Regions from separate parts of the Paenibacillus sp. FSL R7-0652 genome, predicted to be linked through region 2. Evidence: predicted binding sites of a transcription regulator. Region 2 holds the regulator's gene; the other holds the start of a gene.

Region 1 (7,617 bases), 1.0 Mb from region 2:
TACAGTTAACCGTTTGTGAAGAGAATGTGACAGCTGCTTTCTGCCCGCAGAAGCAGGCTGCGTTTTTTCTTCTAGTGTCCTGCACCGGTTAATGGTATAATGTTGTATAAATATAATTGTGTATTTAATGTCCAGATTTTATAATAGGGGGTAAGTTTCTATGACAAAGCACCCGGTAGTTGTCCGTTTGAAAACGGGTCTCCATGCCAGACCTGCGGCACTGTTCGTGCAAGAGGCGAATAAGTACTCATCTGAAGTGTTCGTCGAGAAGGACGATAAAAAAGTGAATGCAAAAAGCATCATGGGAATCATGAGCCTTGCGATCAGTACAGGTACGGAAATCCAGATCAGTGCAGAAGGCGCGGATGCCGATCAGGCTGTAAACGCTTTAGTTAGTCTGGTAAGCAAGGAAGAGCTTGAAAACCAATAGTATTTAACACCAGTGAACGAATGAAGAAGTCCCGCAAGGGGCTTTTTTGCGTTTCATATAAAATTGTATATAATCAGCACCGTCAAGTGCAACATTATGGAATTTGTCCCGTCTGTTAAGGTATCAAATCGCTTCAAGTTTGAGAAGTTAACATAATGAGGAGGCTAATCATAATGGCTAAACAATGGATGAAACCGTTTGGTGCAGTGCTTGTGGCCAGTTCGCTGCTGGTTGGAGGGACAGCGTATGTTGCTCCAGGAAACTATGCGTATGCAGCGGAAGTTCAGGGAGTTCAGCAGAATGTCATTAATGTTGTAGGTAAAGGTGAGATTCAGGTGAAGCCGGATATTGCTTATCTCTCGATCGGTGTGAACAGCGCAGCCGAGACTGCAGCATCAGCCCAAAAAGCGAATGCCGCTAAAATTCAAAAAGTGACCAATCTGCTGAAAAACACTTGGAAGATCAATGCAGATGATATTCAAACAAGCCAATTCTACGTGCAGCCGAACTACACGTACAATGAGAAAGATGGACAAAAAGTCAAAGGATACACAGCACATCATACATTGACGGTGACATACCGCGATATGGACAAGATTGGCGAACTGCTGGATGCAGCATCCCAGGCGGGAGCTAACAATATTGAGAACGTACGCTTCACGGTAGAGAATCCCGAGAGATACGAATCCGAGGTAATTGCCAAGGCTGTAGCCAATGCAGATGTAAAAGCAGGAGCTATTGCCAAAGCGGTTAAACGCGAGCTCGGCACAGTGCTTTCGGTAAGTCAGCCAGACGCTAATGTCCCCGTGCTCTATGCGAACGAAGCTTTGATGTCCAAATCAGAAAGTGATTCTAACGCAGGCACGCAGATCGAAGCCGGTCAGGTCAAAGTGAGCACCGTTCTGAATATCACTTATGAGATGAAATAATGAAATCTGCCCCATCGCAGACTTGAAATGATTAAATATCAAGATTTTAAAATAATGACAAAAGTACTGCCGCTCAGGCAGTGCTTTTTTTGTTGCACATGCACACTTTGAGGAAGCGAGCGAGCGCTTCGTACGGAAAGCCAACAGAATGGTGGGGAAAATCGTGTCGTTTTTGTCTATTTGTTCGTGACAAAATGTTCATTTTCTGCTTTTTTTTCAGCATGATTTTCATCAACATTGTAACTGGAGATGTAAACCTTTCCGAAAGAGGGTTAATTATAATAAAGAGGTAAGCGTATGGCCTATGCAATCTAAACTATATTTTTACATACGCAATAAACCTATTGGAATATCAGAGAGGAGTTTTTATAGATGAAAACATGGAAAAAGTGGACGAGTGCATTATTGGCAGCAGGTGTAATTATGGGAGGAAGCACCGCATGGGTGGACCAATCTGTTCAAGCGGCATCCGTATCTTCCAAAGTAACCGCACCAGCTGAGGTGACGCTAAAATCAGGTGGTAAAACGCTGACGCAAAAAGGCCTGCTCCAAGGTGGTTCGACATGGGTGTCACTGACAGCGGTTAAGGATGTGGCGGGTGGTACATTGAAATATGATGCCAAAACGAAGTCATACACGGTTACCGCGGCGAATAACGCCATGACCGTTAGTCTGATGGATGGGCAGCCAAACGTGTATATTAACGGTTTTTATCCTCAGGTGGAAGCAAAATTGATCCAGGGCCGGTTGTATATTCCCTTCTCTGCCATGAGAGATTATTTGGGCGTGCAGGGCAGCTGGGATGCCAAAACGAAAACATTGACCCTGAGCAAAGTGAAGCAGAACAACGTGAAGGTGAAGTCAACAAAAGTAAATATGACGGTTAAAAACGCGGAGGTGGATGTTCAGTATCCGCAGGTGAGCGGACTGGCGAGCAAAGAGGCTGAAGCGGCAATCAACAAAGTGCTCAAAGATGAGGTGGATAAGGCAGCAGCTGCTTTTAAAAAACAGACGTCTGAATTCGGCGGAGCTACGGCGGAACGCCCATATGCATTCGAAACGTCGTATGTGGTGACTTATAATGAGAACGGCGTGCTGGGTCTGATTACGCAGCGTTACGAAGACTATGCAGGAGCGCACGGTATGACGTATCGCACAGGGCACACATTTGCACTCGATACAGGTAAGGAATTGACGCTGGATGACGTGATTGGAAACAGCAAATCCATGCGTGAAACCATCAGCAAAAAAGTTGGCGAGCAGCTGAAAGCGAACACGGGATATTTGAGCGGCTACAAAGGTCTCAACAAAGATCAGGACTTCTATGTGACCCCATCTGGTGTAGTGGTGTTCTTCCAGCTGTATGAGTACACAGCATATGCCGAAGGTTTTCCTGAGATGAAATTCACTTATAAGGAAATTCTGCCTAAGGGTACTGAACCATTTGGCAGTGCCGCATCCGACAAGTAAGTAAGTAAGTAAGTAAGTAAGTAAGTAAGTGGGCTGTAAAATCGTCTAAGCTACGCTCAATTAACAGCACTTATTCTTTCTTCTCGCAAAATATAAAATAAGAAGCCCCTCTCACTATATTGTGAAAGGGGCTTCTTATTTGTACAGACAGCACACTCCAGTGGCGAGTGGTGATGCTGTCTCGCTGCCAGACATAAACGCGGGGCGGACTCACCATATATTGGTGAAGCCCGCCCCGGGATAACACTGCAAGCCTACAGGCCGCGAATTAGATGCCTTGGGAGCCTACATTTTGGATTACTTTATCGATGATACCGTAATCGGCTGCTTCAGCAGCGCTCATGAAGTAGTCACGATCTGTATCTTTTTCGATGCGTTCCAGTGGTTGGCCCGTACGTTCAGAGATGATGCGGTTGAGCGTATCGCGCATTTTCAGGATGCGGCGTGCACGGATTTCGATATCCGATGCTTGACCTTGTGCACCACCGAGAGGTTGGTGGATCATAATTTCACTGTTCGGCAGCGCGAAACGTTTGCCTTTTGCACCGGCATTCAGCAGGAATGCACCCATGGATGCCGCCATACCTACGCAGATTGTAGATACATCCGGTTTAATGAACTGCATTGTATCGTAGATTGCCATACCCGCTGTGATCGATCCGCCTGGGCTGTTGATGTATAAGTGAATGTCTTTCTCCGGATCTTCGGCTGCCAAGAACAACATCTGTGCCATGATGGCATTCGCCACAACGTCATTCACGTCGCTGCCAAGAAAAATGATACGATCCTTCAGCAATCTGGAATAAATATCATAGGCGCGCTCACCCCGGTTGCTCTGTTCAACGACCATTGGAATATAACTCACGTGAAAAACCTCCTCGGAAATGTAAAAGTTAAATTGGTGTTTATACTTAAACTGTTACCGTATTAACCACATCATAAACAATCTCAAACAAAAAGTCAAAGAAAGTCAAACTAACTTTGAAAAAAAAGAAACCTTTCCGGTTTCGTTGGTTAATTGCATTATGAGCTGTTAAAACTTAGATGGCGCGCCCGCCAAGAATCGAACTTGGATCTCAGGCTTCGGAGGCCTACGTCATATCCATTGGACCACGGGCGCAAATAATGTGACAGCAATAATGATTATAGCTTATGAAGTGGTGAATTGCAAGCTGCTGCTTGTAGTAAAGGGCGCATGATTTTTTGGCAGTCGATAAAATTATCATTCTTCTATACGGGCTATAAGCTGTTTTGCAGGTGGTTTGAATTGCTTCGGATATGATCATGATAATTAAGAATGGATAAAGCTTGGGTTTAGGTACATGCTATAAGAGGTTTTGGACATGCCATATGAAATATGAAGGTTGCAAGATATAGATGAGATTGATGTCCTTCTTCTATATATGGTGTGAAAACTCATATTTTATCCTCATGAGCAGAGGTTGTGAAAATAGGCGCGTACAGAAGCCTATGAACGTGTCGAAATAAGCATTCGAAACACTTGCATATCGCGTCAGTTTTAGGTAGAATGAACGTGGGACTTAAAAAGTTAACCCGGGACATTTTAGGGCCATGAAAGAAGCTTGGAGCGAGAAGCTTGCGGGAGTGGAAAGCATGCGAACGATTTTAGAAGTGCAAAAGCAGCTTCTGCCTGATCTCATGGATGTCTTGAAAAAAAGGTATACAATTCTGCACCAGATCATGTTATCGGATGTGATTGGGCGTAGAACGTTAGCCAATTCCATGCAGATGACCGAGCGGGTTCTGAGAGCTGAGACCGATCTGTTAAAGGCTCAGGGACTTATCGAAATTGATAGCGCCGGTATGAAGATCAGTGAGGCGGGTTCCAATCTGCTGCAGCAGTTAGAACCTGTCGCGAAAGAGCTGTTTGGATTATCCGAGCTGGAAGAGCGAATCAAGCAAGCCTACGGTCTGCAAAAGGTAGTTGTCGTTCCCGGTGATTCGGACGTATCTCCTTACGCCAAGAGGGAACTTGGAAGGGCCGGAGCAAAGGCTCTCGGCAGTATTATGAGTGACAACGACGTTGTCGCCGTTACGGGTGGATCTACAACGGCTGAAGTCGCTGAACAACTCACGCCACCTACTTCGCTTAAGGGTGTCTGGTTTGTACCAGCGCGCGGCGGACTGGGAGAAAGCCTGGAAATTCAGGCCAATACGATCGCATCCACGATGGCAAAGCGGGTAGGAGCCCAGTATAAACTCCTGCATGTACCGGATTTGCTTAGTGACCATGCCTATGAATCACTGATCCAGGACCCGGGTGTTCAGGAGATTTTACAGCTGATCAGGCAATCACGCATTGTGATCCATGGTATTGGTGATGCTGTGGAGATGGCGAAGAGACGCAAGCTTGCACCGGAGATCATCGATGAACTTCAGGAACAGGGTGCTGTATCGGAGTCCTTCGGGTATTACTTTAATGGTCAGGGTGAGGTGGTACATACCATGCTTACACTGGGTATGCGGCTTCAGGATATCGAACGCACTGATGTGGTGATCGGCATTGCGGGCGGCAAGAGCAAGGCGGCTGCCATTCATTCCGTACTGCGTTTCGGTCAGGAAGATATTCTGATTATAGATGAGGCTGCGGCCGAAATCATCGTCGCTGAAATGGAATAGGTTGATCATCAGAGACGACCTTTTTCTTCACACAAATTTTGTTGTCTTGACGGACTTCACCGTCTGTCTTGAATATATAGTTTTATCAAAAAATTAAATCAAAACTTGGGAGGAACTTACTCATGATTAAAGTAGGTATTAACGGTTTTGGACGTATTGGTCGCTTGGCATTCCGCCGTATTCAAAATGTAGAGGGCATTGAAGTTGTAGCAATCAACGACTTGACTGACGCTAAAATGCTGGCTCATTTGCTCAAATATGATACAACTCAAGGTCGCTTCGATGGCGATGTTGAAGTACACGACGGCTTCTTCAAAGTGAACGGCAAAGAAGTTAAAGTACTGGCTAACCGCAATCCTGAAGAACTGCCTTGGGGAGACCTGGGTGTAGATATCGTTCTGGAATGTACTGGTTTCTTCACAACGAAAGAAGCAGCTGAGAAACACTTGAAAGGTGGAGCTAAGAAAGTTGTTATCTCCGCACCAGCTACTGGCGACATGAAAACGATCGTTTACAACGTAAACCATGACATCCTTGATGGTACTGAAACAGTAATTTCCGGCGCATCTTGCACAACGAACTGCCTGGCTCCTATGGCAAAAACACTGCAGGACAAATTCGGAATCGTTCAAGGTTTGATGACTACAATTCACGCTTACACTGGCGACCAAAACACATTGGATGCTCCACACCCTAAAGGTGACTTCCGTCGTGCTCGCGCAGCAGCTGAAAACATCATTCCTAACACAACTGGTGCTGCTAAAGCGATCGGTCTGGTTATCCCTGAACTGCAAGGTAAATTGGATGGTGCAGCTCAACGCGTACCAACACCAACAGGTTCCCTGACTGAGCTGGTAACTGTACTGGGCAAAAAAGTAACAGCTGAAGAAGTTAACGCAGCAATGAAAGAAGCTTCCGATCCACAAACTTTCGGATACACTGAAGACGAAATCGTATCTTCCGACATCGTGGGTATCACTTACGGTTCCCTGTTCGATGCGACTCAAACTAAAGTTCTGACAGTGGGCGACCAACAATTGGTTAAAACTGTAGCTTGGTATGACAACGAAATGTCCTACACAGCTCAATTGGTTCGCACATTGGAGCACTTTGCAAAAATGATCAAGTAATATCTGTAATAACATAGAGCGGAAACAGATTGTTATTGTTTCCGCTCTTTATATATGGAACTTTTGCAAATTTCTCATGAACACCAGGACTGACAAGGCATTAAGCTCTTGAAAGGTTCACCAAATACATGGGTGCGGAGGAAATAGAGATGAACAAAAAAAGTGTACGTGATATCGAATTGAATGGAAAACGGGTATTCGTCCGTGTAGATTTCAATGTGCCGCTTGAAGATGGTAAAATTACAGATGACAAACGTATTCGTGCGACACTGCCTACAATCAATTATCTGATTGAAAAAGGTGCTAAAATCATCTTGGCAAGCCACATGGGTCGTCCAAAAGGCGAAGTTGTAGAATCCATGCGTTTGACGCCAGCAGCTGAGCGTTTGTCTGAATTGCTGGGCAAGCCGGTTACCAAAGCGGATGATTCCGTTGGTGAAGCGGTTAAAGCTCAAGTCGCGGCATTGAAAGATGGCGACGTATTGCTGCTTGAGAACGTTCGTTTCCACGCAGGCGAAGAGAAGAATGATCCAGAATTGGCTAAACAGTTCGCCGAACTGGCTGACGTGTTTGTTAATGACGCGTTTGGTGCGGCTCACAGAGCACATGCTTCTACAGAAGGTATCGCTCACCTGCTTCCGGCAGTGTCCGGTTTGTTGATGGAAAAAGAGCTTGATGTGTTGGGTAAAGCGATCTCCAACCCTGAGCGTCCTTTCACGGCAATTATCGGCGGTTCCAAAGTAAAAGACAAAATCGATGTGATCGACAACCTGCTCAACATTGCAGACAACGTAATCATCGGTGGCGGTTTGTCTTACACATTCATGAAGGCTCAAGGCCACGAAGTAGGTCAATCCTTGCTGGATGAGTCCAAATTGGATGTAGCACTTGGCTTTATCGAAAAAGCGAAAAAACTGGGCAAAAACTTCTACCTGCCAGTGGATATCGTAATCTCTGACGATTTCAGTGCGAACGCAAACACGAAAATCGTTGAAGTTGGCGACATTCCTGCAGATTG
Region 2 (7,617 bases):
GAATACTTCCGGGTGAGCTTTCTCCACTTCGTCCAGGAGGACAACGGAGTACGGTTTGCGACGAACTTTCTCTGTCAGCTGACCGCCTTCTTCGTATCCCACATATCCTGGAGGCGCTCCGACAAGACGTGCTGTGGAATGTTTCTCTCCGTACTCGGACATGTCAATCCGGATTACGGCATTCTCGTCGCCAAACATTGCTTCAGCAAGTGCCCGAGCGAGTTCGGTTTTACCTACACCGGTAGGACCGAGGAAGATAAATGAACCCATCGGACGTTTCGGATCTTTGAGTCCGGCACGTGCACGGCGAACGGCACGGCTTACTGATTTAACTGCTTCATCCTGACCGATCACTCGTTCATGCAGAATGGACTCCAAAGTCATCAAACGCTGCGTTTCTTCTTCCTTCAGCTTGTTCACCGGAATTCCTGTCCAGTTGGCAACCACTTGAGCGATATCCTCTGGCGTTACTTCGGAATCGGTACGGCCTTGTTTTTCTTTCCATTGATTTTTCGTGGTATCTAATTCTTCACGAATCTTTTGTTCTGTATCACGAAGCGCAGCTGCCTTTTCGAATTCTTGGCTCTGAACCGCAGCGTCTTTTTCCTTACGGATATCCTCCAAACGGCTCTCCAATTGTTTCAAGTTTGGCGGAATCGTGTATGAGTTCAGCCTTACTTTTGATCCAGCTTCATCAATCAAGTCGATTGCTTTATCTGGCAGGAAACGGTCCGTAATATACCGATCAGACAATTTGACTGCCTGCACAATCGCTTCATCCGTAATTTTCACACGGTGATGGGCTTCATAACGATCACGCAGACCGTGCAGAATTTGAATCGCTTCTTCCGGTGAAGGCTGATCCACTGTAATCGGTTGGAAGCGGCGCTCCAGCGCAGCATCTTTCTCAATGTATTTACGGTACTCATCAAGTGTCGTTGCACCAATGCACTGCAGTTCGCCACGAGCCAGAGCTGGTTTCAAAATGTTTGATGCATCAATTGCACCTTCAGCTCCGCCTGCGCCAATCAACGTGTGCAGCTCATCGATGAACAGGACAATGTTACCGGCCTGACGAATCTCATCCATGATTTTTTTCAAACGATCTTCGAATTCACCACGATATTTGGTTCCGGCTACAACCGAACCCATATCCAGCGTCATTACGCGTTTGTCTCGCAATGTTTCTGGAATTTCGTTCGCAATGATTTTCTGTGCGAGACCTTCAGCAATAGCGGTTTTACCTACGCCAGGTTCACCGATCAATACCGGGTTGTTTTTGGTACGACGGCTCAGTACCTGAATGACACGTTCAATCTCCTTGCTGCGCCCAATAACCGGGTCCAGGTTGTTCTCTCTGGCGTAAGCGGTAAGGTCGCGTGCCAGACTGTCGAGTGTAGGTGTGCTTACGTTAGCCGGTGTGCCGTTGTGACTGGAGACAGCTTCACTGCTGCCCAGCAGCTGCAGCACTTGCTGACGTGCCTTGTTCAAACTGATACCGAGGTTGTTGAGCACACGTGCTGCAACCCCTTCACCCTCACGAATCAATCCAAGCAGAATGTGCTCTGTGCCCACATACGTGTGGCCAAGTTTACGAGCTTCATCCATGGACAGTTCAATTACTTTTTTCGCACGCGGCGTATATGCAATGTTCGTAGGCTGCTCTTGGCCGCGACCAATCAGCGTCTCTACTTCATCCTGAATTTTTTCCAATCCGAGTCCCAGGCCGATCAGTGCTTTGGCAGCAATGCCTTCGCCTTCACGAATGAGGCCGAGCAAAATATGCTCCGTACCGATGTTATTATGACCGAGACGGACAGCTTCTTCCTGCGCGAGTGCGAGCACCTTTTGGGCCCGTTCCGTAAATCTTCCAAACATCATATCTCCTGCACCTCCATGGTTTTGGATAAAACGAAGGGACTCTCACCCGAGTTCATCATCCTTCGTATTCTTCATATCATTTTTTTGGCAGCCATGCTGCGAATAAAATCATGGGTACTCCAGCAGAAGCGGAGACCTTATTATATAAAAGCCGCAGAAGCGGCATGAAACCGAAATAGTTTCTTGAATTTTAGGTAGAGTTTACCCAGAACTTTTAGCTGCATTGATCGTATCACGAATTAACTGAGCCCGATAGATATCACGCTCATCGGTACGCATATCCCCATACGTTTTTTGCAAAAATCCAGGCTGTGTCATCACATTCAGCTCATTCATCACTGGAATGGACAGCCCATTCAGCAGTCCCAAGTCTACGCCAAGACGTACATCAGACAACCGCTGCGCAGCTTCCTTCGTGTCGACAATGGCCGCATGAGATAGAATTCCATATGAACGCATCACACGATCCGTAATACGTAATCTGGAATCCGTAATCAGCCGTTCTCTTGCTGTACGTTCATGACCGATCATCTGTAAAACGACACTGTGCAGATTTTCGATCACTTCTTGCTCCGTCTGTCCAAGTGTAATCTGGTTGGAGATCTGGAACAGGTTGCCCATCGCCTCACTGCCTTCACCGTAAATCCCACGCACCGTTAATCCCACTTGGGATACAGCGCTGAGAATACGACCGATCTGCTGGGTCATGACGAGTGCGGGAAGATGCATCATGACTGATGCTCTTACACCTGTGCCCACGTTTGTTGGGCAGCTGGTCAGATAACCTCTGCGATCATCAAAGGCATAATCCACGTGCGCTTCAAATGCATCATCTATAGCGGAAGCTTTCTCCCAGGCTTCTTTTACCTGGAACCCCGGATAGAGGCACTGGATACGCAGATGATCCTCTTCATTAATCATAATACTTACCGATTCATCTTCACTGAGGATTACGGCCCCGTTTCTCGATTCATTCGCAAGATTCGGACTGATCAGATGTTTCTCCACCAGCACACGCTTGTCGAGTTCGTCGATATCCGTCAGATCGAGTGTAGTAAAATCTCCAAAGGCGTGTACGTCATCGTACTGAAGTACTTCGCTCAGCTTATTCAGCACCTCTTCCGATTGCTCACCCGAAGCCAGCATGGGAAACGGGATATGCTGAAGATTACGTGCAATCCGGACACGGCTGCTGATGACAATCTCAGAATCAGCCGCATCGCTGCGCATCCAGTCACTGAGCGCCTTCTCTGTAAAGCGCAGATTAGGCATTATGCTTCCCTCCTACTCATGACAAACTTTACTCCTGAGCTATTCCTTTTTCAAGTTCCCTGATTTGGTCACGTATCTGAGCAGCCTCTTCAAATTCTTCTTGAGCAATGCTCTGCTGCAGATGCTGCTTCAGATCGGCGATCTGCCGTTTCACTTTGATACGTCCACCTGCTCTGGCAGGAACTTTACCTACATGTGATGTACTGCCATGCACTCGTTTGAATAACGGGTCCAGGCGGCTGTCAAAATATTTGTAACAGGAACTGCAGCCAAAACGGCCGATTTTACTGAACTGGGCATAGGTCATGCCGCATTCTTCACACTGCAGCGCCTTGGCAGGTGCTGCACTTTTGCCTGCCGGATCAAAATCAAGCAGACCGGACAACAGATTGTGAATCGAAAATCCTCCTGCTGTTCCAGGAATCATCTCGCCCTTCTCACGGGCACATGACTCACAGATATGGAATTCCGTCTTCTCTCCATTTACAATTTTCGTAAAATGCAGTGTAGCCGGACGTTTATTACATTCTTGGCACAGCATATAGATGTACCTCCTTTGATCCCGATAGTTTTCATTTACCGAGCAAAGATATTAGCATCGCCTTCAACATTCTGGCACGAATTTGATCCCGGTAAGGAAGTTTGACCATTAGAACCTCTCTCGACACAGCTGCACGCATCAAACCGGCTTCCCGCTTGCTTAAAAAACGCGCTTCTTCCAGTTGATAGATCAGCCCTTCAGCAGCAGTCTGTCCAATCTCCTCACCAATACTATGATGCAGATGATTATGCAGTGCTGATTGGGCAGGCAATTCAATGCGCTGTATGCGAACATATCCACCGCCGCCGCGTTTACTCTCTACCAGGTAACCTTTTTCAAGAGTAAAACGGGTGCTGATGACATAATTGATCTGGGAAGGTACACATGAAAACTGATCTGCCAGATCATTACGCTGAATTTCAATCATTCCTTCGGGACTTTCATGCAAAATACCCTTCAGATATCGTTCGATAATATCAGAGATATTACGCATCCAATCATCCTCCACTGTCTGAAACGTTAAGTCAATAAGGACCTGCACGCCCCCACAGAGTACACCTTCTCCACCCATTTAACCATTCAGAGAAACAGCGAATCTTGCTGACTGAGGTGCTAAACAGGAGAACAAAGGAAGCACGAAGGTCCTTTAATATCCCTTGATCTTCCAAATGACTTGTATCCGAAATACGATACTTTTCAATCATTAGAGAGCAGTAAGAGAGCGCGACATCCTGTCATAGGTGAAATCATTATTATTCAGCCTTCAGTTGACTTTGACTTTCTTTGACTTTATATACATTATAGCATATTTTACTGGTTTGCCAAGTGGGGGCACTATTCATTTTTTACGATTTTACACGAAATATTCGCCTGACACAAAAAAACCTCTCCCAAATGTCAGGAGAAGTCTGATTGTCTTACGATTACCCTCTGAATCTGCCCGGTCTAATCCGGCTGAACAATATACCTCTTAGAAAAAATCAAGCAAATAGGTTTCACGCTCCGGAACCGCCTTCTCCAGCGCTTGGACCGCGGCAGCTGGTCCTTCCAGTCTGCCGATCTGGGCCATCTCTGCCGGTCTGCGATATCCCATTAATACCGCCGTGAGCGATTGAATGTTCAGGCGAAGCGTCTGATCTTCCTGACCAACATGCTCTGATCCGGACTTTTTCCATATCGAAGCTGTTCCGTTCATTGCCACATTCAATTCCCATACCCCTTCATTCCAAGGAGCATAGGCATCCTCAACCTCAAGCAAAATCTGTACAGGTGAGTCCTGGCTTGCAAAAGGGTACTGCGAAATGAACTGCTCCACACTTACGATTCGCGCCATAAAGTATGGTACAATCTCCTGCTGGATCCGAGGATTGTCCAATTGAAAAGCAAGCATATCCCGTGCAGGTGCCTGCAAAGTCACTTCATCAACCATGGAATCATGATTAGATATGAATGTCCATAGTCCTTGTCTCGCCTCTTCGTTGAGATGAATCATCTCACCAATTGTAAATTTGCCTTCCTTAACTTCGTAAAGTACATATCCCTGTGGTACACCCGTCTCGTCAAAGTAAACAGCCCGCTGGCTTCCTTTTTTGACATAAACTGAATTCGTCCACCAAGCGTCATCACGATTCAACGTTCCGTTGTAACGCGCTGCATAGACATTGTATACCTGCTTCAATACAGCAAGCTCGGGATTATTTCGTTTAATCACACCTGGCGTCTGTTTTTTAGCTGGCAGTTGGGAAGTCGTCAGTTTGTATTTCTTATATTCAACGTAGGTTTCCCATCCATACTTCCGATAGAACGCAAATGCAAACGGATGCAGGAAGGACACACTCTGCTTATTCCGATTCATCTCTTCCAGTGCATACTGCAGCAGTCCTGCTACCCAGCCCTTTCGTCTGTATTCCGGCCAAGTGGCTACACCCGCGATGCCGCCCATCTCAAACGATCTTCCATTTATATAGGTTTGAAAAGGAATAATCTGAAGTTTGGCCCCAACTTGGCCATCTGCATATACACCCAGTACATTGTGTGCAGCAAATTCCTGACGGCGTCTCTCCAGCTGTTCCTCTGTCATCGTGAACTGGAAAGCATATTCGGAAAGAGCCATACATGCCTCATAATCGTCAGTTGTTAATTTGCGAAGTTCCATATGATCCTGCACCTCATTCTCTTGTAGTGTAAGCCCATTTCTTGTGAAAAGGTTATACGATGCTGCTCCATACATTTGAGTTTGTCAGAGGTTACTCATAAAGTCAAACAGGAGATGCATGATGCATCTCCTGAAAAAGATATATAAAATAAAAACCACCACCGAACATCATCGGCAGTGGTTCTTTGCTTGGCGGCGTCCTACTCTCCCAGGACCCTGCGGTCCAAGTACCATCGGCGCTAGAGGGCTTAACGGTCGTGTTCGGGATGGGTACGTGTGGAACCCCTCCGCCATCGCCACCAAACGCGATTGGATCGAAGTTGTACTTCTTTCCATTCAGATGAAACTGAAAACCAACCACACCTTAAGGGATGTACCGATTTTCATGTCATTCAGAGTGTTGTTCTCTGAAAACTAGATTCGAAACGAAACTCACGCGACTCAAAACTTGCTATTGGATAAGCCCTCGACCGATTAGTACTGGTCAGCTCCATGCATTGCTGCACTTCCACCCCCAGCCTATCTACCTCGTCGTCTTCAAGGGGTCTTACATACTGGGAAATCTCATCTTGAGGGGGGCTTCACGCTTAGATGCTTTCAGCGCTTATCCCGTCCGTACATAGCTACCCAGCGGTGCTCCTGGCGGAACAACTGGTACACCAGCGGTACGTCCATCCCGGTCCTCTCGTACTAAGGACAGCTCCTCTCAAATTTCCTACGCCCACGACAGATAGGGACCGAACTGTCTCACGACGTTCTGAACCCAGCTCGCGTACCGCTTTAATGGGCGAACAGCCCAACCCTTGGGACCTACTTCAGCCCCAGGATGCGATGAGCCGACATCGAGGTGCCAAACCTCCCCGTCGATGTGGACTCTTGGGGGAGATAAGCCTGTTATCCCCAGGGTAGCTTTTATCCGTTGAGCGATGGCCCTTCCATGCGGTACCACCGGATCACTAAGCCCGACTTTCGTCCCTGCTCGACTTGTAGGTCTCGCAGTCAAGCTCCCTTATGCCTTTGCACTCTTCGAATGATTTCCAACCATTCTGAGGGAACCTTTGGGCGCCTCCGTTACTCTTTAGGAGGCGACCGCCCCAGTCAAACTGCCCACCTGACACTGTCCCCGTACCCGCTAAGGGCACCAGGTTAGAACCTAGATACGATCAGGGTGGTATCCCAACGGTGCCTCCACACAAGCTGGCGCTCATGCTTCAAAGGCTCCCACCTATCCTGTACAGATCGTACCCAAATTCAATATCAAGCTGCAGTAAAGCTCCATGGGGTCTTTCCGTCTTGTCGCGGGTAACCTGCATCTTCACAGGTATTAAAATTTCACCGGATCTCTCGTTGAGACAGCGCCCAAGTCGTTACGCCATTCGTGCGGGTCAGAATTTACCTGACAAGGAATTTCGCTACCTTAGGACCGTTATAGTTACGGCCGCCGTTTACTGGGGCTTCGGTTCACAGCTTCGGATTGCTCCTAACCACTCCCCTTAACCTTCCAGCACCGGGCAGGCGTCAGCCCGTATACTTCGCCTTACGGCTTCGCACAGACCTGTGTTTTTGCTAAACAGTCGCTTGGGCCTTTTCACTGCGGCCCCCTCGTGCTATTCACACTACCGGGGCACCCCTTCTCCCGAAGTTACGGGGTCATTTTGCCGAGTTCCTTAACGAGAGTTCTTCCGCGCGCCTTAGAATTCTCTTCTCGCCTACCTGTGTCGGTTTGCGGTACGGGCACCTTCATCTGGCTAGAGGCTTTTCTTGGCAG

What was found. The regulator CtsR, encoded in region 2, represses protease genes until heat stress. The targets are predictions, from matches to a motif close to ATGGTCAATAAAGGTCAAACA.
Region 1: clpP (ATP-dependent Clp endopeptidase proteolytic subunit ClpP) is a predicted target of CtsR. The motif match lies at 3,786-3,806, and genes of this name have one in related genera.

What each region holds. Positions count from the first base shown of each region.
Region 1 is NZ_CP152001.1:181,301-188,917, forward strand. It holds gene whiA (DNA-binding protein WhiA) at 1-9, shown strand, start outside; gene MKY97_RS00875 (HPr family phosphocarrier protein) at 161-430, shown strand; gene MKY97_RS00880 (SIMPL domain-containing protein) at 604-1,359, shown strand; gene MKY97_RS00885 (stalk domain-containing protein) at 1,732-2,829, shown strand; gene clpP (ATP-dependent Clp endopeptidase proteolytic subunit ClpP) at 3,098-3,694, opposite strand; tRNA gene MKY97_RS00895 (tRNA-Arg) at 3,875-3,949, opposite strand; gene MKY97_RS00900 (sugar-binding domain-containing protein) at 4,444-5,469, shown strand; gene gap (type I glyceraldehyde-3-phosphate dehydrogenase) at 5,592-6,599, shown strand; gene MKY97_RS00910 (phosphoglycerate kinase) at 6,749-7,617, shown strand, end outside.
Region 2 is NZ_CP152001.1:5,851,708-5,859,324, forward strand. It holds gene MKY97_RS25685 (ATP-dependent Clp protease ATP-binding subunit) at 1-1,881, opposite strand, end outside; gene MKY97_RS25690 (protein arginine kinase) at 2,083-3,153, opposite strand; gene MKY97_RS25695 (UvrB/UvrC motif-containing protein) at 3,182-3,694, opposite strand; gene MKY97_RS25700 (CtsR family transcriptional regulator) at 3,726-4,187, opposite strand; gene MKY97_RS25705 (GNAT family N-acetyltransferase) at 4,665-5,849, opposite strand; rRNA gene rrf (5S ribosomal RNA) at 6,037-6,153, opposite strand; rRNA gene MKY97_RS25715 (23S ribosomal RNA) at 6,304-7,617, opposite strand, start outside.